One region of the Mesorhizobium sp. M0701 genome, then DNA from elsewhere that is predicted to be linked to it. Evidence: predicted binding sites of a transcription regulator. Region 1 holds the regulator's gene; each other region holds the start of a gene.
What was found. The regulator LexA, encoded in region 1, represses DNA repair genes until DNA is damaged. The targets are predictions, from matches to a motif close to TGTTCNNNNTGTGTTCNG.

Region 1 (7,238 bases):
ACGGCGCCGAGTTTATGGCTGGCGGCCTGCGCATAGTCGCGGATCGCGGCTTCGGCTGAGGCGGCAGACCACTCCGAAACCGTGGCTAGTGCCGCATGAGCGCCCCGCAGGATCGCGCGCGCCTCACCGCTGAGCAGCGCCGCCGCCTTCTCGTCGACCGGCAGCGGCCGCTCGACGAAAAGGAATGCAGCCCCTTCAACAAGTTCGACCAGCGTCTTGGCGCGCTCCTTCAGGCCCGGCAAAGCGGCAAGCAGTTGCGCCCTGCGTCTGTCGTCGAGGCGCGCGGCGATTGCCGGGCCGCCTTCAAGATAGGGCAGAGTGGCGATGAAGATGTCGAGCAGCGCCGCGTCGTTCATCCGGCGCATATGCACGCCGTTAAGCGCCTCGAGCTTGGCGAAGTCGAAACGGGCGGCGCCCTTGTTGACGTCGCCAATGTCGAACCATGCAATCATGTCGGCGATCGACATGATCTCATCGTCGCCGTGGCTCCAGCCAAGCCTCGCAAGATAGTTGAGCAGCGCCTCCGGCAGGTAGCCCATGGCGCGATAGGCTTCGACGCCAAGCGCACCGTGCCGCTTCGACAGCTTGGCGCCGTCGGCACCGTGGATCAGCGGGATATGCGACATCGACGGCACCTTCCAGCCCATGGCCTGATAGATTACGGTCTGGCGTGCGGCGTTGGTCAAATGATCGTCGCCGCGGATGATGTGGGTGATGCCCATGTCGTGATCGTCGACGACGACGGCATGCATGTAGGTGGGATTGCCGTCCGAGCGCAGAATAATGAAATCGTCGAGATCCTTGTTGGGAAAGCGCACGTCGCCCTGGACGCGGTCATGCACCACCGTCTCGCCGTCTGTCGGCGCCTTGATGCGGATCGCCCCCTTGGCGCCGGGCGGCGCCTCCGACGGGTCGCGGTCGCGCCAGCGTCCATCATAGCGGGGAGGCAGCCCCTTGGCCCGTGCGCTCTCGCGCATTGCCTCTAGCTCGGCAGGCGTCGCATAACAATAATAGGCCTTGCCCATACGAACGAGCTCCTCGGCCACCTCGCGATGGCGCGGCGCACGCTCGAACTGCGACACCGGCTCGCCGTCCCATGTCAGGCCAAGCCAGGAAAGCCCGTCGAGAATGGCCGCGCTTGCCGCATCGGTGGAGCGCTCGCGGTCGGTGTCCTCGATGCGCAGCAGCATCGTGCCGCCTGTGTGCTTGGCATACAGCCAGTTGAACAGCGCCGTCCGCGCGCCGCCGATGTGCAGGTAGCCGGTGGGCGAGGGGGCAAAACGGGTGACGACCTTATCGGGCATGGAACTCTCAGGCGGGCGAAGGAAGTGGGTTTGCGGACTTTCGCGCGTTGCGCGTTCATGTAGCATAGGAGGTCGAGGGCGCAAGGGGCAGACCCGATGGCTGTGCGAGGCCGTGGTACGGGCGAGGGCGAGGACGTTGGCAGCGGCGTCAGCGAACGCTTGCTGTTTGCCGCTCGCCCGCCTGTCCTGCCGGCACCGGCATTGCTACCTGCTCCGCGCTTCGATGCTCCGTCGCTGCCGGCCAGCGACCGAGCAGCGGTTCTCGTGCCCGCGGGCGAGCCCATCGTACGCCTGCCCAGGCGTTTCCGCCTCCCGTCACCGTCCCGTATCCGCAACAGCGTAACCACGGCAGCCGACCTGGAACTTGACCGCGGCATTGCCTTCCTGCTGGTGCCGGTGTTCCTCGCATGCGGGGTGGTCGTATATTTCGGGCTGTCGGTGGAGCCGGCCTTTCCACAGCCGATCGCAATCGCGCTCCTCGCGGCCCTTTGTGCCGTCGTCTCGCGGTCATGGCCCAGGACGCGCCTGTGCTTCATGGTGGCGCTGCTCTGCGCGCTTGGCGTACTTGCCGCCAAGTTCGAGACATGGCGTGTCGGAATGCATATGCTCGGCTCCGAAATCTCGACGCGGCTGACGGGTCGCGTCGTATCGTACGAGCCCATGGCAAGCGGCCGCATCAGGCTGACAATCGATGTGATCTCAACGGCCAGGCCGACACTGCGCTACATGCCGGAACGGGTCCGCGTTTCGGCGATGAAGATACCGGCTGAGCTGACCGCCGGTTCCGAGATCACCGGCTATGTGCGGCTGCTGCCGCCGACCGGCCCGGTGCGGCCCGACAGCTATGATTTCTCCTTCGACAGCTATTTCGCCGGTATCGGCGGCAGCGGCTTTTTTCTCGGCAATCCGAAAATCGTGTCGTCGGGCAGCATGCCGCTTGGCGCGCAGCTTTCTTCCGCGATCGAAGACGCGCGCGAATCCATCGCCGACCATATCCGCAGCCGCATCGGCGGTGCCGAGGGCGAGATTGCTGCTGCGCTGATCGTCGGCGTGCGCGCCGGCATTCCCGAGGAGATCAACGAAGCGATGCGGCGCACCGGCATCTACCACATCATCTCCATCTCGGGGCTGCATATGGCGTTGGTCGCCGGCACCATCATGGCGCTGCTGCGGGGTGCCTTTGCGCTGTTTCCCGATTTCTCATCGCGACGGCCGGTCAAGAAATATGCCGCGGCCGCCGCGCTTTTTTCGATTGCGGCCTACCTCGTCTTTTCCGGCATTGTCGTGGCGGCCGAACGCAGCTTCATCATGCTGGCGGTGATGCTTATCGCCGTGCTGTTCGACCGGGCCGCGCTCACCATGCGCAACCTGGCGATCTCGGCCATCGCGGTCATCCTGGTGTCGCCGCACGAGGTGGTCGGTCCGAGTTTCCAGATGTCCTTCGCCGCGACGGCGGCCCTTGTCGGCGCCTATGCAGGCTGGTCCGATTACCGCGCCGGCAGGGCCACCATGCCGCCGCCGCGGCTGTCGCCGCTACGCTTTGCCACTCGAAAGGTCCTGCTGGGCATGTGCGGTCTGGCGATGACCTCGATCATTGCAGGGAGCGCCACGGCGCTTTTCGCCATATGGCATTTCCAGCGCGTGGCGCCGCTCAGCCTGTTCGCCAATCTGGCCATCATGCCCATCGTGTCACTGGTCGTCATGCCCTTCGCCGTTCTCAGCGCGCTGGCGATGCCGTTCGGTGCGGATGGCCCTTTTCTCTATGTCATGGGCAAGGGGCTGACGGCGATGATCGCCCTGTCCGGGTGGATCTCGGAGCGCTCGCCGATCGATGCGGTCGGGCTGATTTCGCTGAGATCCGTCCTTCTGGTGACGATCGCCCTCGTCATTGCCAGCATGGCGACGACGTGGTTGCGGCTGGCGGCACTTCCTTTTGCGCTCGCCGGCTTGCTGACGACAACGCAGACACGCATACCCGACGTATTGGTCTCGGAGGACGCACGGCTGGTCGCGCTGCCGATCGGCAGCGGTGAACTCGCGGTCAACCGGGCACGCCCGAATGAGTTCACCATCGACAACTGGAAACGCGCGCTCACATCAGAGGCTATCGTCGCGCCGGAAACACCTGGAAAGAACGACCCGCAATTCGACATTGCCGATCCGGCCGACCTACCGCCGGGCATGCCGTTCATTTGCACGGACGGCCTCTGCCTTGCCAGGCATCCATCCGGCGCGATCATCGCGCAAGCCAAGGACCGCGATACTGCGCGGCCAGCCTGCGCCTTTGCCAGCTTGATCGTCATCGACGACGCCACCGCCCATAACCCCTGCTACTACGACCGGCTGGTCCTCGTCGTCACCAAACGGCAACTGGCGCGCGCGGGAAGTGCCGCCGTCTATTTCGATCCACAAGCGGCAACACGCGCCGAGATCCGCTTCGCCGTCGAAAAATCATACCGGCCCTGGCACGTGCAGCGGAAATTTTCACGCGCGGCACGGGGCCTGCCGCCATACCGCCGGGCCGACAACCCCAAAGCCGGCGCCAAGGGCGGAGCTCAGTAGCGGCGGATCAGTCCGACGAGCTTGCCCTGCACCTTGACCCTGTCTGGTCCGAAGATGCGCGTCTCGTAGGCCGGATTGGCGGCTTCCAGGGCGATCGAGGCGCCCTTGCGGCGGAACCGCTTCAGCGTCGCTTCCTCCTCGTCGACCAGTGCCACCACGATCTCACCGGGGCTCGCCGTATCGGCATTGCGGATGATCACCGTGTCGCCGTCGAAAATGCCGGCCTCGATCATCGAATCGCCTTTGACCTCAAGCGCATAATGCTCGCCGCCCATGATCATATCCGGCGGCACCGAAATCGAATGCGTCTGGTGCTGGATGGCGTCGATCGGCACACCGGCAGCGATGCGGCCCATCACCGGGATCGAAACGGCGGCGACGACATCGTCGTCATTTCCGGCTGCGGGCACGCGCGACGATGTCGGCTTGCCTTGCCGAGGGGCGCCTTGCCCAAGACTGCCCTGGATGACACTCGGCGAGAACTTGCGTGCCGCATTGAGGCCGGGGGCGATCGAGTCAGGCAGGCGTAGCACCTCCAGCGCACGGGCCCGGTTGGGCAAACGGCGAATGAAGCCGCGCTCCTCCAGCGCCGTAATCAGCCGGTGGATTCCGGATTTGGAAGCCAGGTCGAGCGCTTCCTTCATCTCGTCGAATGAAGGCGGGATACCGCTTTCCTTCAACCTTTCGTGGATGAACATAAGCAGTTCGTGTTGTTTGCGTGTCAGCATAGCGACCCCCAACAGAATCAGAAAAACAAACCCAGAACAAACACTATCTGTTCCAGTTGTGTTCCGCAACTGTTTAAAGTTTAATGAATGCGTTAAGGCTCGGGAAACAAACGACGTCCCCTACCGGCGTACCGCATTTTCACCGCCGCGAGCCTCATCGCCTTGATTCTGCTTTCGTTTGCGCCCTTCTGGCCTCCTAGAAGGCGGCACTGGCATCGGCCGTCGGTCGGCAAAAGGCACGGAATTGAACCCGTATCGACTGTGCGGTTTGGTCAATGCACCGTGAACGAAACGAACTCAAAACGCCAACCTCGGGTTAAGTCCCGGTTTCCACCGCCTGGTCAGGCTGCTTCTCGCCGGTGGAGCCTTGCTGCGCGCAACCAAGTAATGGAAGAACAGTCGATGCGTGTCCGGCGTTGCGTTGGATCTTGGGGGAGCAGACAAATCATGACAGGAATTCCCGATCTCGTGGCCATAAAGGCGATGGATGCCGCGGATCCGCTGCGCGCGATGCGCGACCGCTTTGTGTTGCCGCAAGGAGTGATCTATCTCGACGGCAATTCGCTAGGAGCTGCTTCACGTGCCGCTTTCGATGAACTGCACAAGGCCGCGACCGAAGAATGGTCGCATGATCTCATCCGCGCATGGAACACGGCCGGCTGGTTCAACATGCCGCTTGAACTTGGCGACCAGCTCGGGCGCCTGATCGGGGCCGCGGCCGGCCAGACAGTGGTCTGCGACACGACATCGGTCAATATCTACAAGCTGCTGCACGCCGCCATGGCCATGCGACCGGAGCGGCAGGTCATCGTCGCCGAGGGCGATAGTTTTCCGACGGACCTCTACATGGCCGAGGGTGTGGTTTCGACGCGAAAAGATACGCTGCTGCGCCTCTCGGGAGTCGACGCGCCGACCATCGAAGAGCTGATCGACGAACGCACCGCTGTGGTGCTGGTCAACCACGTCAACTATAAGTCGGGCGAACTGCGCGACATGCCGGCGCTGACGCGCAGGGCTCAGGAAGCCGGGGCGATGATCGTCTGGGATCTCTGCCACACCGCCGGCGCGATGCCAGTCGAACTCGACAAGGCAAACGCCGATTTTGCCGTTGGCTGCACCTACAAATATCTGAATGGCGGCCCGGGCGCGCCTGCCTTCATCTATGCGGCTGAGCGGCATCTTTCCGACATCCAGCAGCCGCTCACCGGCTGGTGGGGCCATGCACGGCCCTTCGCCTTCGAGCCAGGCTATGCGGCCGGCACCGGCATCCGCCGGTTTCTGTGCGGCACGCAGCCGGTCCTGTCGATGCGCACGCTGAAGGGCGCGCTCGACATCTGGAACGATGTCGACATGACGGCGGTGCGCAAGAAGAGCATCGCGCTGGCGGATCTGTTCATCGAGCTTGTCGAGGCAAAGTGCGGCACTTACGGGCTCACGCTCGAAAGCACGCGCGATGGGGAAAAACGCGGCAGCCAGATTTCATTCATGCATGAGCATGGCTACCAGGTCATGCGCGCGCTGATCGAACGTGGCGTGATCGGCGATTTTCGCGCGCCATCGACCATGCGCTTCGGCTTCACCCCGCTCTATGTCGGCTATGCCGATGTCTGGCAGGCCGTCAAAGTGCTTGAGGACATCCTGCACACCGGTGCGTGGAAGGATGCGCGCTTCGCCATCAAAGCAGCTGTCACTTGAGATTGATGCGAGAGCTGGAATCGTGAGGCTGGCGACGACGCGCCGCGCGATGCTTACGGCTACGCTGCAGGGCCATATGCCAGGGAGGAGGGCGCAGGGTGTTCGAACGTCACATTGCCGATTGGGACAACGCCTATGCCAACGGCGCCAACATAGCCGGCAGCGATCGCTGGCCGGCGGCCTGGATCGAGCCCGCGCGGGTTTTCCGCGACGTGCTTTCGACCGAGGGCAGGGCGCGGCTCGACATGGCCTATGGCGACAATCCACGCAACCGGCTCGATCTTTTCCTGCCGGCCATCAAGCCTAAGGGACTCGTGGTGTTCGTTCATGGCGGCTACTGGATGGAATTCGACAAGAATTTCTGGTCGCATCTTGCCGCTGGCCCTGTTGATCGCGGCTATGCGGTGGCGATGCCGTCCTACACGCTCTGTCCGCAGATACGCATTGGCGGCATCGTCAAGGAGGTCGGCGCGGCGATCGGCAAGGCGGCGGCGACGGTTGCAGGGCCGCTGATGCTGACCGGGCACTCGGCCGGCGGCCATCTTGTTAGCCGGATGGTTACGGCGACGACGCCGCTGGCGACCGAAGTGGTCCGGCGCGTTCGTCATGTGGTGTCGATCTCGGGGGTGCACGATTTGCGCCCGATCATGCGCACCGGCATGAACGAGACGCTGGCGATCGATGAGGCCGAGGCGCAGGCCGAAAGTCCGGTGCTGCTGCGCCCGATGGACAAGGCCCGCCTGACCTGCTGGGCCGGCGGCGGCGAGCGCGCCGAATTCCTGCGTCAGAGCGCGTTGCTGGCCAACATCTGGATCGGCCTGGGTTCCGCGACCAGCTCGGTGGTCGAACCTGACCGGCATCATTTCAACATCATCGACGGTTTGGCCGATCCAGACCATCCGCTGACCCGGACCTTGATTTCGGAGTGAGGCAGGTTCAGCGTAGCATC
Region 2 (7,238 bases), on a different contig from region 1:
TCGACGACGTCGTCGTGGAGAAGTGTCGCGGTATGCATGAATTCGACCGATGTGGCGAGCTTGACATGGCCGTCGCCGGAATAGCCGAACATCTGGGCCGCGGCGAGCGTCAGCATCGGCCGCAGCCGTTTGCCGCCCGACGAGATCAGATGGTTGGCTATCTCCGGAATCATCTCGACATCGGAGCCGGCCTTCGACAGGATCAATTTGTTGACGCGCCCCATGTCGGCCGCGGTCAGGTCGATGAGGTCCTTTATCGAGGCGGCTTCGCGCTTCCCGTTTTCAATGTTGAGAACGACACCCACGGCAAAACTCCCAACCTCGATATGCACGACGGCAACATGGTCCCTGGACAGACTCTAGGGTGTCACCCACCGGCGCGGCAAGAGGCGAATTGGCGCGCCGGCTCTGGTACATGATCACGCCTACGTTTACATCAACGCCGCAAACTGCGAGTTTCATCCGATGATAGAGCTCATCCGCACCAACGACGCCGTCATCATTTCGTTTGTCGAATCGCTGATGCGCGATGCCGGCATCGGCTGTTTCGTCGCCGACCAGAACATGAGCGTGCTCGACGGCTCGATCGGCATCCTGCCCCGCCGTGTCATGGTGGACGCCGACAAGGCCGATGCGGCGCGGCGCATCCTGACGGATGCAGGCATCGCCAACGAGATCCGCCAAAAATAATGTCCGCGTCGCCCGCTGCCCTTGTCCCGGACATGCCGGCTCATACGGTCGACGCCTTCCATCGCGGTCGCTTCTGGCTGGTGCAGCCGAGAAAGGCGGGCCACCGCGCCGGCATGGATGCGATGATGCTGGCGGCTGCCGTGCCGTCCTCGTTCGCCGGGCGGCTTGCTGACTTTGGCGCGGGTGCCGGTGCCGCCGGCCTGGCGGTACTGTCGCGCTGCCCCGCTGCAGAGGCCGTGCTTGTCGAGCGTTCCCCGGAAATGGCGGCCTTCGCCACAACCACGCTTGCCCATCCCGGCAATGCGCATCTCAGCGACCGCGCCTCGGTGCTCGTCGCCGATGTCACGCTGTCGGGCCGGGCGCGAACGGCCGCCGGCCTCGAGGACAACAGCTTCGATTTCGTCATCATGAACCCGCCGTTCAATGCCGCCGAGGATCGCGCGACGCCCGATCCGCTGAGAAAGGCCGCGCACGTCTCGGAGGACGGGCTGTTCGACAGCTGGATCCGCAGCGCGGCCGCGGTGGTCAGGCCGGGCGGCGGGCTGGCCGTCATCGCCAGGCCGGAACAGCTCGGCGCCATCCTCGATGCCATTGCCGGCCGCTTCGGCGACGCCGAGATGCTGGCCGTCCACCCTCGCCCCGAGGCGGCAGCGATCCGCATCGTCGTCCGGGCAATTCTCTGCGCACGCGGCAAACTGTCGATCCGACCGCCGCTGATGCTGCATGCCTATTCAGGCAATGGCCCCTCGGAACGGGCAGAGCTGATCAATAACGGGCTGGCGTCGCTGTTCGGAGACTGATCCATTCTGATTGCCGGCGTGACGGCATTGCCGTTGGCCGGCGAATTCCTACATGCCTCAAGCAAATCGACCGGAGACCGCCCCCTCGTGAAACGCCTTTTCAACCGCCTGCTGCCGAAATCCTGGCGCTCCGCCGTCGTCACCATTCCGGTCATCCGCCTGCACGGCACCATCATGCCCGGCGGCGGCCAGTTCCGGCCGAGCCTGTCGCTCGCTTCCACCGCCGGCCTTCTCGAAAAGCTGTTTTCCTTCGACGCGCCGGCGGTCGCCATCTCGATCAATTCGCCAGGTGGTTCACCGGTGCAGTCGCGGCTGATCTGCAGGCGCATCCGCGACCTGGCGAGCGAGAAGAACAAGAAAGTCCTGGTTTTCGTCGAGGACGTGGCGGCCTCGGGCGGCTACATGATCGCGGTCGCCGGCGACGAGATCTTTGCCGACCCGTCCTCCATCGTCGGCTCGATCGGCGTGGTGTCGGCCTCGTTCGGCTTTCCAGAGCTGTTGAAGAAGATCGGTGTCGAGCGCCGCGTCCACACCGCCGGCCAGAACAAGGCGGTACTCGACCCGTTCAAGCCGGAAAAGAAGGAAGACGTCGAGCGCCTGAAGGCGCTGCAGCTCGAGGTCCACGAGACCTTCATCGATCTCGTCAAGGACAGGCGCGGCAGCAAGCTCAAGGACGATCCCGACCTGTTCACCGGACTTTTCTGGACGGCCAAAAAGGGGCTGGAGCTCGGGCTGGTCGATGCGCTCGGCGACATGCGCAGCGTGCTGAAGAGCCGTTTCGGGCCGAAAACCCAGCTCAAGCTGATCACCGCGCCGCGCGGCCTGTTCGGCCGCTTCGGCCTGTTCGGCTCGAGCTTTTCGGCGCCCGATATCGCCGCCGCCGCGGCAAGCGGCGTCATCGATGCGGCGGAAGAGCGCGCGCTGTGGGCGCGCTTCGGGCTTTGAAAAGCCGGTGAAAGCGTCTAGCATAAATCATCAACCGACCCGACCGGCCGCCTTGCCGGCCTTGCGAGGGAGGAGTTTGACATGCCGCAGATCATTTTCTTCGCCGTCGTCGGCATTGCCGCCTATTTCGGCTACCGCTCCTTCGTCAGGGAAGCCGAGCGTGTGACCGCCAAGGTGCGGCGTACCGAAAAGCAGGCCGCCAACGGTACGATGGGAACATTGGTCAAGGACCCGAAGACCGGCGAATACCGTCTGGCCAAGGATTGACCGTCGTCCCCCTCGCGGCCGAGCCAGTGAACGCCGAGGCCAGCATCCGGGTGTCGCATGCGCACGGCAAGATAAATCTCGCGCTGCACGTCACCGGCCAGCGTGCCGACGGCTATCACACGATCGAAAGCCTGGCTGTGTTCACGCGCTTCGGCGATCGCATCGAAACGGAGCTTGCCGACAGCGATGGGTTTTCCGTGTCCGGCAAATACGCCTCCGCGGTGCCGGTCGACGACAATAATCTGGTGGTGAGAGCGCGCGATGCACTGCGGCGCGAGGCCGGTCCCCAGCACGCACCGGCTGTCGCCATCAGGCTCGAAAAGAACCTGCCGGTCGCGTCCGGTGTCGGCGGAGGGTCGAGCGATGCGGCGGCTGTGCTGCGCGCCCTGGTCCAGACCTGGGGACTTGATGTCGGCGATGCCGAACTGGCGCGGATCGGCCTGTCGCTCGGCGCCGACGTGCCGATGTGCCTCGCAGCCAGACCGCTGATAGCCCGCGGCATCGGCGACGAGCTGACGCTCGTGCCGGGTTTCCCGGCGCTGGGTCTGGTGCTCGTCAATCCCGGCACTGCCGTCTCGACGGCCGACGTGTTCGAGGCGCTTGGCCGCCGCGACAATGCGGGGCTGCCGCCGCTGCCGCGCAACCTCGACTTCCACGGCATCCGCAACTGGCTGGAGATCACCCGCAACGATCTCGAGCCTGCGGCGCGCGCAATCCAGCCCGCCATCGGCAAGGCCATTTCCGTGCTCAACAAGGCCGGAGCCGGTTTTGCCAGGATGTCCGGTTCAGGCGCCACCTGCTTCGGGCTGTTCGAGACCGGCAATGTGGCCAAGCGCGCGGCTGTCGATATTCGCAGCCGCCGTCCCGACTGGTTTGTCGCGGCGACGCGAAGCGTGACATCGGAGGTTGATGCCCATGGCCAGGATTGACGAGAGCCGCCCCTTCGTTCCCGTGCGCATCGCGGTACTGACCGTTTCCGATACGCGCAGCCTCGCCGACGACAAATCCGGGCAGACGCTGGCCGACCGTATCGCCGAGGCCGGCCATGTCCTGGCCGCCCGCGACATCGTCACCGACGACCGCGACAAGATCCGCGACAAGGTCCTGGGCTGGTCGAAGGACGATGCGATCGATGTCGTCATCACCACCGGCGGCACCGGCTTCACCGGCCGCGACGTGACGCCGGAAGCGCTGGAGCCGATCTTCGAAAAGCGCATGGACGGCTTTTCCGAAGTGTTCCACCGCATCTCCTACGACAAGATCGGCACTTCGACGATCCAGAGCCGGGCAACCGGCGGCGTCGTCAACGCCACCTTCGTTTTCGTGCTGCCGGGCTCGCCCGGCGCCTGCAAGGACGCCTGGGACGGCATTTTGAAGCCGCAGCTCGACTATCGGCACATGCCCTGCAACTTCGTCGAGATCATGCCGCGGCTGGACGAGCATTTGCGGCGCGGCTGAGACGAACCGAGGTATCAGCCAAGCGACCTCGGTTTAGCGAATGACCGGCTCGCCGTGAAAACGCCGGCGCGAGGGCGGCGAGACGCCGAAGCCAACCTCCATCATCAGCCGCGGCGTGCGCGTCGGCACGGTGCCCATATGGAAGCCGAACGGATCCTCGACAAAGCCGAGGCCGGCCGGCCCGGTCAGCGTGACCGGGCTCTGCTCGCCGTACACGCCCAGCACCTCTTCCGCCGAATGGCCGACCAGCAGCGTCAGCTGATGCTTCAGGATGCGGCGGTTGTGGGAGCCGCGGACATAGACATGCGGCCCGGTGTCGGCGTCGACCGGCACCAGGTAGAAAAAGAACTTCAGCATGCGCCAGTCGTCGAGGTCGAAATGGTATTTGCCGAGCGAGGCCATGTTCTTGTCGGCGTCCGAGACGCCACCGGTCGGAAAGCTCCACCAGACGCGGGTCGTGATCAGCTTGGCCTGGCTGCCGAGATAGTGTGCCGCGACGTCGAGAAGCAGCGGATCGCGCTGCACGGCGACCGCAGCGCTGCAGTCGAGGACCCGCTCGAAATAGTGACCACTGAGCAGCGGGCGGCCGAAATGCTTTTCGGCATCGGCGTGTTTTTCGGGCAGGAATTCCAGCCGGCGGTCGAAATTGCCGAAGCATGGCGTGCGCTCGGCGAAGCGGGCGATCTCCTCATGGACGGCGGCCGGCAGCATCAGGCCCGAATAGAGCCCCTCCGTCCGCAGCGCGCCGACGACGGCATCGCGGTCAACGCCGGCGAACATCGTTTCACCGACATTGCGCGCCGGCGGAACCGGCTTCGCACCGCGCCAGTGCAGGCGCCGCGCGGGCATGGTGCGGGCCAGCATGAACATCGGCAGCCATGCCGGATTCTCGCGAAGGTCGGAAAGATAGGTCGGGATGCGGGCGGCGATGCGGCGCAGCGTACCGCCGTTGCGTGCGATCGCCTCGAGGCTTGCAGCGCCGGACTTGTCAGGGCTTGAAAGGGTCATCGGGGTCCTCAAAATGTCGAGGGAACAGCATCGACGTTAGTCGTCGCCACTCCGGCACACCCCAAACCCTATTCGCCCATATCGCCGGGAATGGTAACCCCCGGCCAGATTTTGTGCAATGCACAATAAACGACGACCCGCCAGAAAATTTGCTTGGCGGAGTTCCCACAACCGGCACGGTAAGCCGTCACTTCCGCGGCGCGACCCAGATCTCGGCGTGGAGCCTCCTGGTCGCCAGGCCGCGGGCGATCGCTTCGGCGCTGCGGGCGTTCTTCGACAGCGCCGCGGCCTGACGCTTGCTGATCACCAGGCCTTCGGCGAGAGCGCGATTTCCGGCAAAGACACGCGACAGGAACGGCGCGCGGCTGCCGCGTGCCCGCGAGAACCGCGCCGCCATGGTTTGCCTGGCGGTATGCGCGACGACCTCGTCGATCCAGCCCTCTCCCAGCCGCGCGCCCGGTTCCAGCAAGAGCAGCCAGTCGCCCTTGGCCTGCCTGATGCCGGCGGCGATGCCGCCGCTGACATAGTGGCAGCCGGCATGTTCGGCGACGCGGTGCGTCTGATCGGTCGAGCCGGTGTCGCAGACGAGAACGTCGCGCACCACGCCTTCAACGGCGCCGCCGATCAGCGAGGCGAGCGTGCGGGCAAGGCCCTCCTCGTCGTTCAGGGTTTCGATCAGGACGCTGAGCATGTTTAGCCGAATAGCGGAAAGCGGTGGGCAGCGCCAGTTTTTGCGGCGCGTCGCGAGAAAGTTCTTGCTTTGTTCTCATCAATGCGATAGGAATACATTCATGAGCAGAGCGATTCGACAGCGGGCGGACAGTCCCTGGGAAAGGGCCAAAATGGAACAGATCGTGCGTGCCGACATTGCAGCCTTCGGCGCTGGCAGGGCCGAGATGGCGAATGCGATGATCGAGCAGAGCGGCATGCGCGTCCGTCCCGACCGCAATCGCGGCAGGTCGGCGGGCATCAATCCGTCCGGCCGTTTCGAGCCGGTCAGCCGGCACGTGTTCGACGACGGCTGGAATTCGCTGGAGGAGCTGCCGCCGTTCAAGACCGAGGTACAGGTCGAGAAGCCGCGCACCATCATCACGCGCAACGAATCGCCCGACATCTCCTTCGACCGCTCGATCAACCCCTATCGTGGCTGCGAACATGGCTGCGTCTATTGTTTCGCGCGGCCGACGCACAGCTTCATGGGGCTGTCGCCGGGGCTGGATTTCGAATCGAAGCTGTTTGCCAAGCCGGATGCGGCGCGGCTGCTCGACAAGGAATTGTCCAGGGATAATTACCAGCCGCGCACCATCGCCATCGGCACCAACACCGATCCCTACCAGCCGATCGAGAAGCAATACCGGATCATGCGCGAGATCCTCGAAGTGCTGGAGGCGCGCGGGCACCCGGTCGGCATCGTCACCAAATCGGCGCTGGTGACGCGTGACATCGACATTCTGTCGCGCATGGCCGAACGCGGGCTGGCCAAGGTGGCGTTGTCGGTGACGACGCTTGACCGCATGCTGGCGCGCACCATGGAGCCACGCGCGTCGACGCCGACCAAGCGGCTGGACGCGATCAGGCAGCTTTCAGACGCCGGCATTCCGGCCTCGGTGATGGTTGCGCCGATCATCCCCGGACTGACCGACCCGGAGATGGAGCGCATCCTCGATTCGGCGCAGGCAGCGGGGGCACGTGAAGCCGGCTATGTGCTGCTGCGCCTGCCGCTGGAGGTCGCGCCGATCTTCAAGGACTGGCTGCTGCGCCATTATCCCGATCGTTATCGCCACGTCATGTCGCTGATCCGTTCGATGCGCGACGGCAAGGACTACGATTCGGAATGGGGCAAGCGCATGAAAGGCTCCGGCCCCTATGCCTGGCAGATCGGCCGGCGTTTCGAGATCGCTGCCAAACGGCTCGGCCTCAACGCCGAGCGGCGCTCGCTCAGGACCGACCAGTTCGTCCCCGCCGCCAAGGCAACCGAGCAGCTGATGCTGCTGTGACAAAGCGTCTCGCGCCAGCCGGTTGAAACGGCCGGCAACAGGCAAAAATCCCGTCCGGCCTGTCCTGTCCCCG
Region 3 (7,238 bases), on a different contig from region 1:
GGCGCACAGGCCGGAGAGCAATGCCGCCGGCCTGCGCCTTGGCGCTTCAAGCAACAGGCTCAGGCTGGCCATGCTCAGCATCAGCTGGACATTGTGGTGATCGAGCGCGCCAGGCGAAAAAATGCCGAGGAAATACAGTGCGGCAGCGCCGATCACGACAGCGGGCAGCACGGCGCTGTCACCGGCAAAGCTGCGCGCGGCGCGAGCCGTGAAAAATACGGTCAGGCAGAAGAGCAGCGCCGGCCACAGCACTTGCGCAACATTCTCGGCAAAGGCCGCGCTGCCGGTCAGGGCCGATACGGCGATGATGATGGCGGCGATCGGCGCATCGACCAGCCGCGACCAATGCATGACGAAACCGCCTTCCAGGCCCATCCTGTACTGGTGGAGATCGAACCAGCTTTGGCCGGCCAGCATGTCGCGAACTTCGACGAGGCGCAGCAGATTGTCGTTGTCGCCGCCGGCATTGGTCAGTGCCGGGAAGCCGGCAAAGGCATTGACGGCAAGCGCCAGCAGCGTGGCAAGCAGCGCCAGCGCGATATCGGACCTCCAAATGGAGGCGCCATCGTCGGCTGTGCTCATATCAGGACCTTTGGAAGGAATACGGTGCGGTTTAAACCTAGCCTTAACAGCTTCAATAAATAGTAAAGCCGCCCGAGCGAGGCCGGCGCTTGAGTGGTCAGGGGCCTCACAGGGCATCCGGAGACGAAAATGCCACAAGAAGTGCGCCATGAGCCGAGCATCGCCGTGCTCCTGCCTTGCTACAATGAAGAGCTGACGATCGGCGAAGTGGTGCGGCGCTTTCGCGAAACGCTGCCTGCCGCCGCGATCTATGTCTACGACAACAATTCGCGCGACCTGACGGCGCTCCGAGCCCGCGCCGCCGGCGCCATCGTGGTGCGCGAGCCGCGCCAGGGCAAAGGCAATGTCGTGCGCCGCATGTTCGCCGACATCGAGGCCGACATCTACCTGATGGCCGACGGCGACGGCACCTATGCGCCGGAGGACGCGCCACAACTGATCAACACGCTGCTGACCGAGCGCTCCGACATGGTGGTGGGCACCAGGCGCGGCGTCGTCAACGACGCCGGCAGGACAGGCCACGCCTTCGGCAACCGCATCTTCAACAGCCTCTACAAACGTTTGTTCGGCTCGGACTTTACCGATATCTTCTCGGGTTACCGCGCCTTCACCAGGCGCTTCGTCAAGAGTTTTCCCGCCGTTTCCGGCGGTTTCGAGATCGAGACCGAAATGTCGGTGCACGCCTCGCAGCTCAAATTGCCGGTCAGCGAGATCGGACTCGACTATGGCCGCCGGCCGGAAGGCTCCTCGTCGAAGCTGTCGACCTTTCGCGACGGCGCGAAGATCCTGTGGATGTTCGCCATGCTGATGAAGGAGACGCAGCCGCTGCGTTTCTTCGGCGCTTTTTCGGTGTTCTTCCTGGCATCAAGCCTGTTTCTGATGGCGCCGGTGCTGATCGAGTTCGCCGAAACCGGGCTTGTGCCGCGCATGCCGACGTGGGTGCTGTCGGTCGGGCTGCTGCTGCTGTCGATGCTGGCGGCGGTGACCGGGGTAATCCTCGATTCGGTGTCGCGCGGCCGGGCCGAGCAGAAGCGCATCTTCTATCTGTCGATGCCTTCCGGCCGCGTCGAACGCGAACGCGCAAGTGCGCTCGCGACTTTGAAGACCGGACCGCGCAAGACCCCGCGGGCGGCTTAGAGCCCTAAATGGGACGCCTCGCCCGCTTCATTGTCGCCGGCGGCATCGGCTTCGTCGCCGACGCGGCGGCGCTTTGGCTGGTGTTGGCGATAGCGCCGCTTGGCCCCTTCGCGGCTCGCATCATCTCGATCGGTTTTGCCCTGTCCGTCACCTGGCTGATCAACCGCCATCTGACCTTCTCGCCTTCCAGCCGCGGCGTCGCGCAAGAGGGCGCCCGCTATGGCGGCGTCGGCATTGCCACCAGCGTCGTCAATTATCTCGTCTATTGCGCCATGCTGTTCGCACTGCCGATGGTGTCGCCGCTCATAGCCCTTGCGGTCGCCTCGCTGGTCGCCATGGCACTGTCCTTCCTCGGCTATTCCAAGCTGGTCTTCGACCGCTGAGAACTATCGCGTCGAGGTCTGCGCCAAGCGAAGCGCAGCCTCATCGTGACCTTGGCCGATTGGCAGAAGCCGCCGATTTCCTTATATCGCTGTCGTCGATGCATCGGCCCGAAAATCGGAATCGATTTTCGGAAAGCACGATGCATGGATTCAAAAAATGTTGGAGCGTACTTTGTGCGTCCAAGTGGATCGCTCCAAGTGCGCCGGAGAGCTGCCATGCCCCTGAAAGTCGCCGTCCAGATGGACCACATCTCCACCGTGTCGGTAGCCGGCGACACGTCGTTTGCGCTGTCGCTGGAGGCGCAGCGGCGCGGCCACCAGTTGTTCCACTACACGCCCGACCGGCTGTCGCTGCGCGACGGCAAGGTGTTTGCCCGTATCGAGGCGATGCAGGTTCGCGACGAGAAGGGCAATCATTATTCGCTGGGCGAAGAAGTCCGCACCGATCTTTCGGAGATGGACGTCATCCTTTTGCGGCAGGATCCACCCTTCGACATGAATTACATCACCACCACGCATATCCTCGAGCGCATCCATCCGAAGACCCTCGTGGTCAACGACCCTGCCTGGGTGCGCAACAGCCCGGAAAAGATCTTCGTCACTGAATTTCCCGACCTGATGCCGGACACGCTGATCACCAAGGACCCGCTCGAGGTCGCAGCCTTCCGCAAGGAGTTCGGCGATATCATCGTCAAACCGCTCTACGGCAATGGCGGCGCCGGCATCTTCCACCTGCACGAGGCCGACCGCAACCTCGCCTCGCTGCTCGAAATGTTCGGCCAGTTGTTCCGCGAACCCTACATCGTGCAGCGCTACCTCAAGGAGGTGCGGGCTGGCGACAAGCGCATCATCCTGATTGACGGCGAGCCTGTCGGCGCCATCAACCGCGTGCCGGCCGAGCACGATTCGCGCTCCAACATGCATGTCGGCGGCCGCGCCGAAAAAACCGAATTGACGGAACGCGAACGCGAGATCTGCGCCCGCATCGGTCCCGCGCTGAAGGAGCGCGGCTTCATCCTCGTCGGCATCGACGTCATCGGCGACTACATGACCGAGATCAACGTGACCTCACCGACCGGCATACGCGAAGTGCAGCGCTTCGGCGGCGCCGACATCGCCAGCCTGTTCTGGGATGCCGTCGAGGAGAAGCGCAACTAGCCTCGCTTCGCGAGCGGCCGCGTTGCAAACCATTGCAGCCGTTGCGCTCAGCTGTTCCCCAAATGTTCTTGCCTTCGCCGGAAATCTGTGGTTGTCTCGGGTGACGCCTTCGCGGCATGATCGCAAAGGCTTGGGGCAAAAGCCTGCATCCGGGGTGAAGACATGGTGGCGCGGGTTCGCACGGTTGCTTTCCAGGGCATCGAGGCCGTGCCGGTCGACGTGCAGGTGATGATCGCGCCGGGCAAGGTCAACATGCACATCGTCGGGCTGGCCGACAAGGCTGTAGCCGAAAGCCGCGAGCGGGTGCAGGCAGCACTTCATGCATCCGGCCTGTCGATGCCGTCGAAGAAGGTCACCGTCAATCTGGCGCCGGCCGACCTGCCCAAGGAAGGCAGCCATTACGATCTGCCGATCGCCCTCGGTCTGATGGCGGCGCTCGGCGCCATTCCGGGCGACATGCTGGCCGGCTATGTCGTGCTTGGCGAATTGTCGCTCGACGGCACCATCGCCGCGGTGGCTGGCGCGCTGCCGGCGGCGATCGGTGCCAACGCCGAAGGCAAGGGCTTGATCTGCCCGTTCGCCTGCGGGCCGGAAGCGGCCTGGGCCGGCAAGGATTTCGACATACTGGCGCCGCGCAGCCTGATCGCCATCGCCAATCATTTTCGCGGCACGCAAGTTCTGTCGCGGCCGGAAGCCGGCATCCATGCCTCGGCGCGCGACCTGCCCGACCTTGCCGACATCAAGGGCCAGGAGACCGCCAAGCGGGCGCTGGAGGTGGCGGCGGCCGGCGGCCACAATCTTCTGATGGTCGGACCGCCGGGGTCGGGAAAGTCGATGCTGGCGCAGCGGCTGCCGTCGATCCTGCCGCCGCTGGCACCCAGGGAATTGCTCGAAGTCTCGATGATCGCCTCGGTGGCCGGAGAACTCGGCGAAGGAAAACTCACAGACCGGCGGCCGTTCCGCGCGCCGCACCATTCGGCCTCGATGGCGGCGATGGTCGGCGGCGGCCTGCGCGTGCGGCCGGGCGAGGCCTCGCTTGCCCATCACGGCGTGCTGTTCCTCGACGAGTTTCCCGAATTCTCGCCGCAGGCGCTCGATGCGTTGCGCCAGCCGCTCGAGACCGGCGACTGCATGATCGCCCGGGCCAATCATCGCGTCACCTACCCGGCGCGTATCCAGCTGGTCGCGGCGATGAACCCGTGCCGCTGCGGCATGGCCGGCGAGCCTGGCTATCGCTGCCTGCGCGGCGACCGCTGCCGCACCGACTACCAGGCGCGCATTTCCGGCCCGCTGCTCGATCGCATCGATCTCAGGATCGAGGTGCCGGCGGTCTCGGCCAGCGATCTGATCCGGCCGGACCGGGCGGAGAAAAGTGCCGCCGTCGCACTACGTGTTGCCCGCGCCCGTACGATCCAGCGAGAGCGCTTCGAGCGGCTCGGCGCGACCTCCGCCACCACCAACGCGCATTGCTCGCCGTCAGTCATCGAGGAGATCGCCATGCCCGACGCCGCCGGCCTGTCGCTGCTGAGGGATGCCAGCGAAAAGCTCGGCTTTTCCGCACGAGCTTATCACCGCGTCTTGAAGGTGGCGCGGACCCTGGCCGATCTCGAGACCAGCGAGACGGTCGGCCGCATCCATCTGGCCGAAGCGATTTCCTACCGCATGAGCTCGGAACGGATGGCACAGGCGGCGTGACGTTCCCCTCCCCCTTGAGGGGAGGGTGGCCGCGAAGCGGCCGGGTGGGGTCGCCGGTGAGACGCTCGGCCTGTCGCATTTCGAAACCGACCGAGGTGCGGAGCGTTGCGATGCTCCTCCTAAGGCGCACCGTCAGAATTGGGTTGGCGCACTGCGTTGGCGACCCCACCCGGCCCTTCGGGCCACCCTCCCCTCAAGGGGGAGGGGGACGCCGGCGCTTACCCTTGGCCGGCGTGCATCGTGCTTTCGGTTCAGCCGTTATCCCGCGCCTTCAGCTCCAGCCGCCGTGCGTGCAGCACCGGCTCGGTGTAGCCGTTGGGTTGCACGCGCCCCTTGAAGACCAGGTCGCAGGCGGCGAGGAAGGCGATGGACTTGTCGAAATCCGGCGCCATCGGCCGGTAGAGCGGATCGCCTTGGTTCTGGCGGTCGACGATCGCCGCCATGCGTTTCATCGTCTCCATGACCTGCTCGGGCGTGCAGACGCGGTGATGGAGCCAGTTGGCGATGTGCTGCGAGGAGATGCGCAGCGTGGCGCGGTCCTCCATCAGACCGACGTCGTTTATGTCAGGCACTTTCGAACAGCCGACGCCCTGGTCGATCCAGCGCACGACATAGCCCAGAATGCCTTGCGCATTGTTGTCGAGTTCCTTCTGGATGTCTTCTGGCGACCAGTTCGGCCGCACAGCGACCGGCACCGACAAGATGTCGTCGAGTTTTGCCTTGGGCCGGCTCTTCAGCGCCGCTTGCACGGCATGGACGTCGACCTTGTGATAATGGGTGGCGTGCAGCGTCGCCGCCGTCGGCGACGGCACCCAGGCGGTGTTGGCGCCGGCCTTGGGATGCGCGATTTTCTCGGCCAGCATCGCCGCCATAAGGTCGGGCATCGCCCACATGCCTTTGCCTATCTGGGCGTGGCCGGCCAACCCACATTCCAGCCCGATGTCGACGTTCCAGGCTTCGTAGGCGGCGATCCAGGCGGCCTGCTTCATGTCGCCCTTGCGGATCATCGGGCCGGCTTCCATCGAGGTGTGGATCTCGTCGCCGGTGCGATCGAGGAAGCCGGTGTTGATGAAGACGACGCGTTCTTTCGCGGCGCGGATCGCCTCCTTGAGGTTGACGGTGGTGCGCCGCTCCTCGTCCATGATGCCCATCTTGATGGTGTTTTTGGGCACGCCGAGCAGCGCCTCGACGCGGTCGAAAATCTCGACGGCGAAGGCAACTTCGTCGGGCCCGTGCATCTTGGGCTTTACGATGTACATCGAGCCGGCGCGAGAATTGGCGCGGCGCCCGTTCACGCCGATGTCATGCAGCGCGATCAGCGCCGTCAGCGCCGCATCCATGATGCCTTCCGGCACCTCGTTGCCGTCGCGGTCCGATATCGCCGGATTGGTCATAAGGTGGCCGACATTCCTGACCAGCATCAGCGAGCGGCCGGGCAAGGTCAGCGTGCCGCCATCGGGCGCGGTATAGGTGCGGTCGGGGTTGAGCCTGCGGACAAAGCTCTTGCCGGCCTTGGTGATCTCCTCCGCCAAGTCGCCCTTCATCAGGCCGAGCCAATTGCGGTAGACCAGCACCTTGTCCTGCGCATCCACTGCGGCGATCGAATCCTCGCAGTCCTGGATGGTGGTCAGTGCCGATTCCAGCACGACATCGGCAATGCCGGCCGGATCGGTGCGGCCGATCTGGTTGTTGCGGTCGATGACGATTTCGATGTGCAGGCCGTTCTTGGTGAGCAGCACGGCTTCGGGGTCGGCGGCATCGCCGCGATAGCCGGCAAACTGTCTGAGGTCGGCAAGCGTGGTGGCGCCGGCACCCTCGCCGAGCCGCAACATGCCGTTGGCGACCGAAAGCCCGTTGACGCCGGCCCATTTGCCTGTGGTGAGCGGCACCGCCTCGTCGAAGAAGCTTTTCACCCAGGCGACGACCTTGGCACCGCGCGCCGGATTGAATTTGTTGCCTCGCTCGGCGCCGGCCGTCTCCGGGATAGCGTCGGTGCCGTAGAGCGCATCGTACAGCGAGCCCCAGCGCGCATTGGCGGCGTTCAGCGCATAACGCGCGTTCATCACCGGCACCACCAGCTGCGGCCCGGCAACCGAAGCGATTTCCGGGTCGACATTTTCGGTGGTCACGCTGAACGCCGGCCCCTCGGGCAGGAGATAGCCGATCTCGCGGAGGAACGTCTTGTAGGCCTCCATGTCGACGGGCGCGCCATTGTCGCGATACCAGCGGTCGAGCTTGTCCTGCATGGCATCACGCTTTTCGAGCAGCGCCCGATTTTTTGGC

Region 2: a site for LexA is predicted at 5,919-5,936, ahead of NKI24_RS23740 (PA0069 family radical SAM protein). Genes of this name have one in related genera too.
Region 3: a site for LexA is predicted at 3,313-3,330, ahead of NKI24_RS17055 (YifB family Mg chelatase-like AAA ATPase). Genes of this name have one in related genera too.

Annotation. Positions count from the first base shown of each region.
Region 1 covers NZ_JAMYPO010000005.1:126,942-134,179, forward strand. Annotated here, with positions in the region: gene gltX (glutamate--tRNA ligase) at 1-1,304, opposite strand, end outside; gene NKI24_RS07225 (ComEC/Rec2 family competence protein) at 1,401-3,866, shown strand; gene lexA (transcriptional repressor LexA) at 3,860-4,594, opposite strand; gene kynU (kynureninase) at 5,042-6,289, shown strand; gene NKI24_RS07240 (hormone-sensitive lipase) at 6,388-7,218, shown strand; gene NKI24_RS07245 (molybdopterin molybdotransferase MoeA) at 7,226-7,238, opposite strand, start outside.
Region 2 covers NZ_JAMYPO010000028.1:86,009-93,246, forward strand. Annotated here, with positions in the region: gene NKI24_RS23695 (polyprenyl synthetase family protein) at 1-305, opposite strand, end outside; gene NKI24_RS23700 (putative signal transducing protein) at 466-690, shown strand; gene NKI24_RS23705 (tRNA1(Val) (adenine(37)-N6)-methyltransferase) at 690-1,490, shown strand; gene NKI24_RS23710 (S49 family peptidase) at 1,578-2,435, shown strand; gene NKI24_RS23715 (membrane protein) at 2,517-2,702, shown strand; gene NKI24_RS23720 (4-(cytidine 5'-diphospho)-2-C-methyl-D-erythritol kinase) at 2,729-3,631, shown strand; gene moaB (molybdenum cofactor biosynthesis protein B) at 3,618-4,160, shown strand; gene NKI24_RS23730 (phytanoyl-CoA dioxygenase family protein) at 4,194-5,168, opposite strand; gene NKI24_RS23735 (glycosyltransferase) at 5,356-5,859, opposite strand; gene NKI24_RS23740 (PA0069 family radical SAM protein) at 6,011-7,165, shown strand.
Region 3 covers NZ_JAMYPO010000015.1:127,535-134,772, forward strand. Annotated here, with positions in the region: gene NKI24_RS17035 (GtrA family protein) at 1-582, opposite strand, end outside; gene NKI24_RS17040 (glycosyltransferase) at 712-1,719, shown strand; gene NKI24_RS17045 (GtrA family protein) at 1,728-2,102, shown strand; gene gshB (glutathione synthase) at 2,319-3,260, shown strand; gene NKI24_RS17055 (YifB family Mg chelatase-like AAA ATPase) at 3,423-4,955, shown strand; gene NKI24_RS17060 (malate synthase G) at 5,207-7,238, opposite strand, start outside.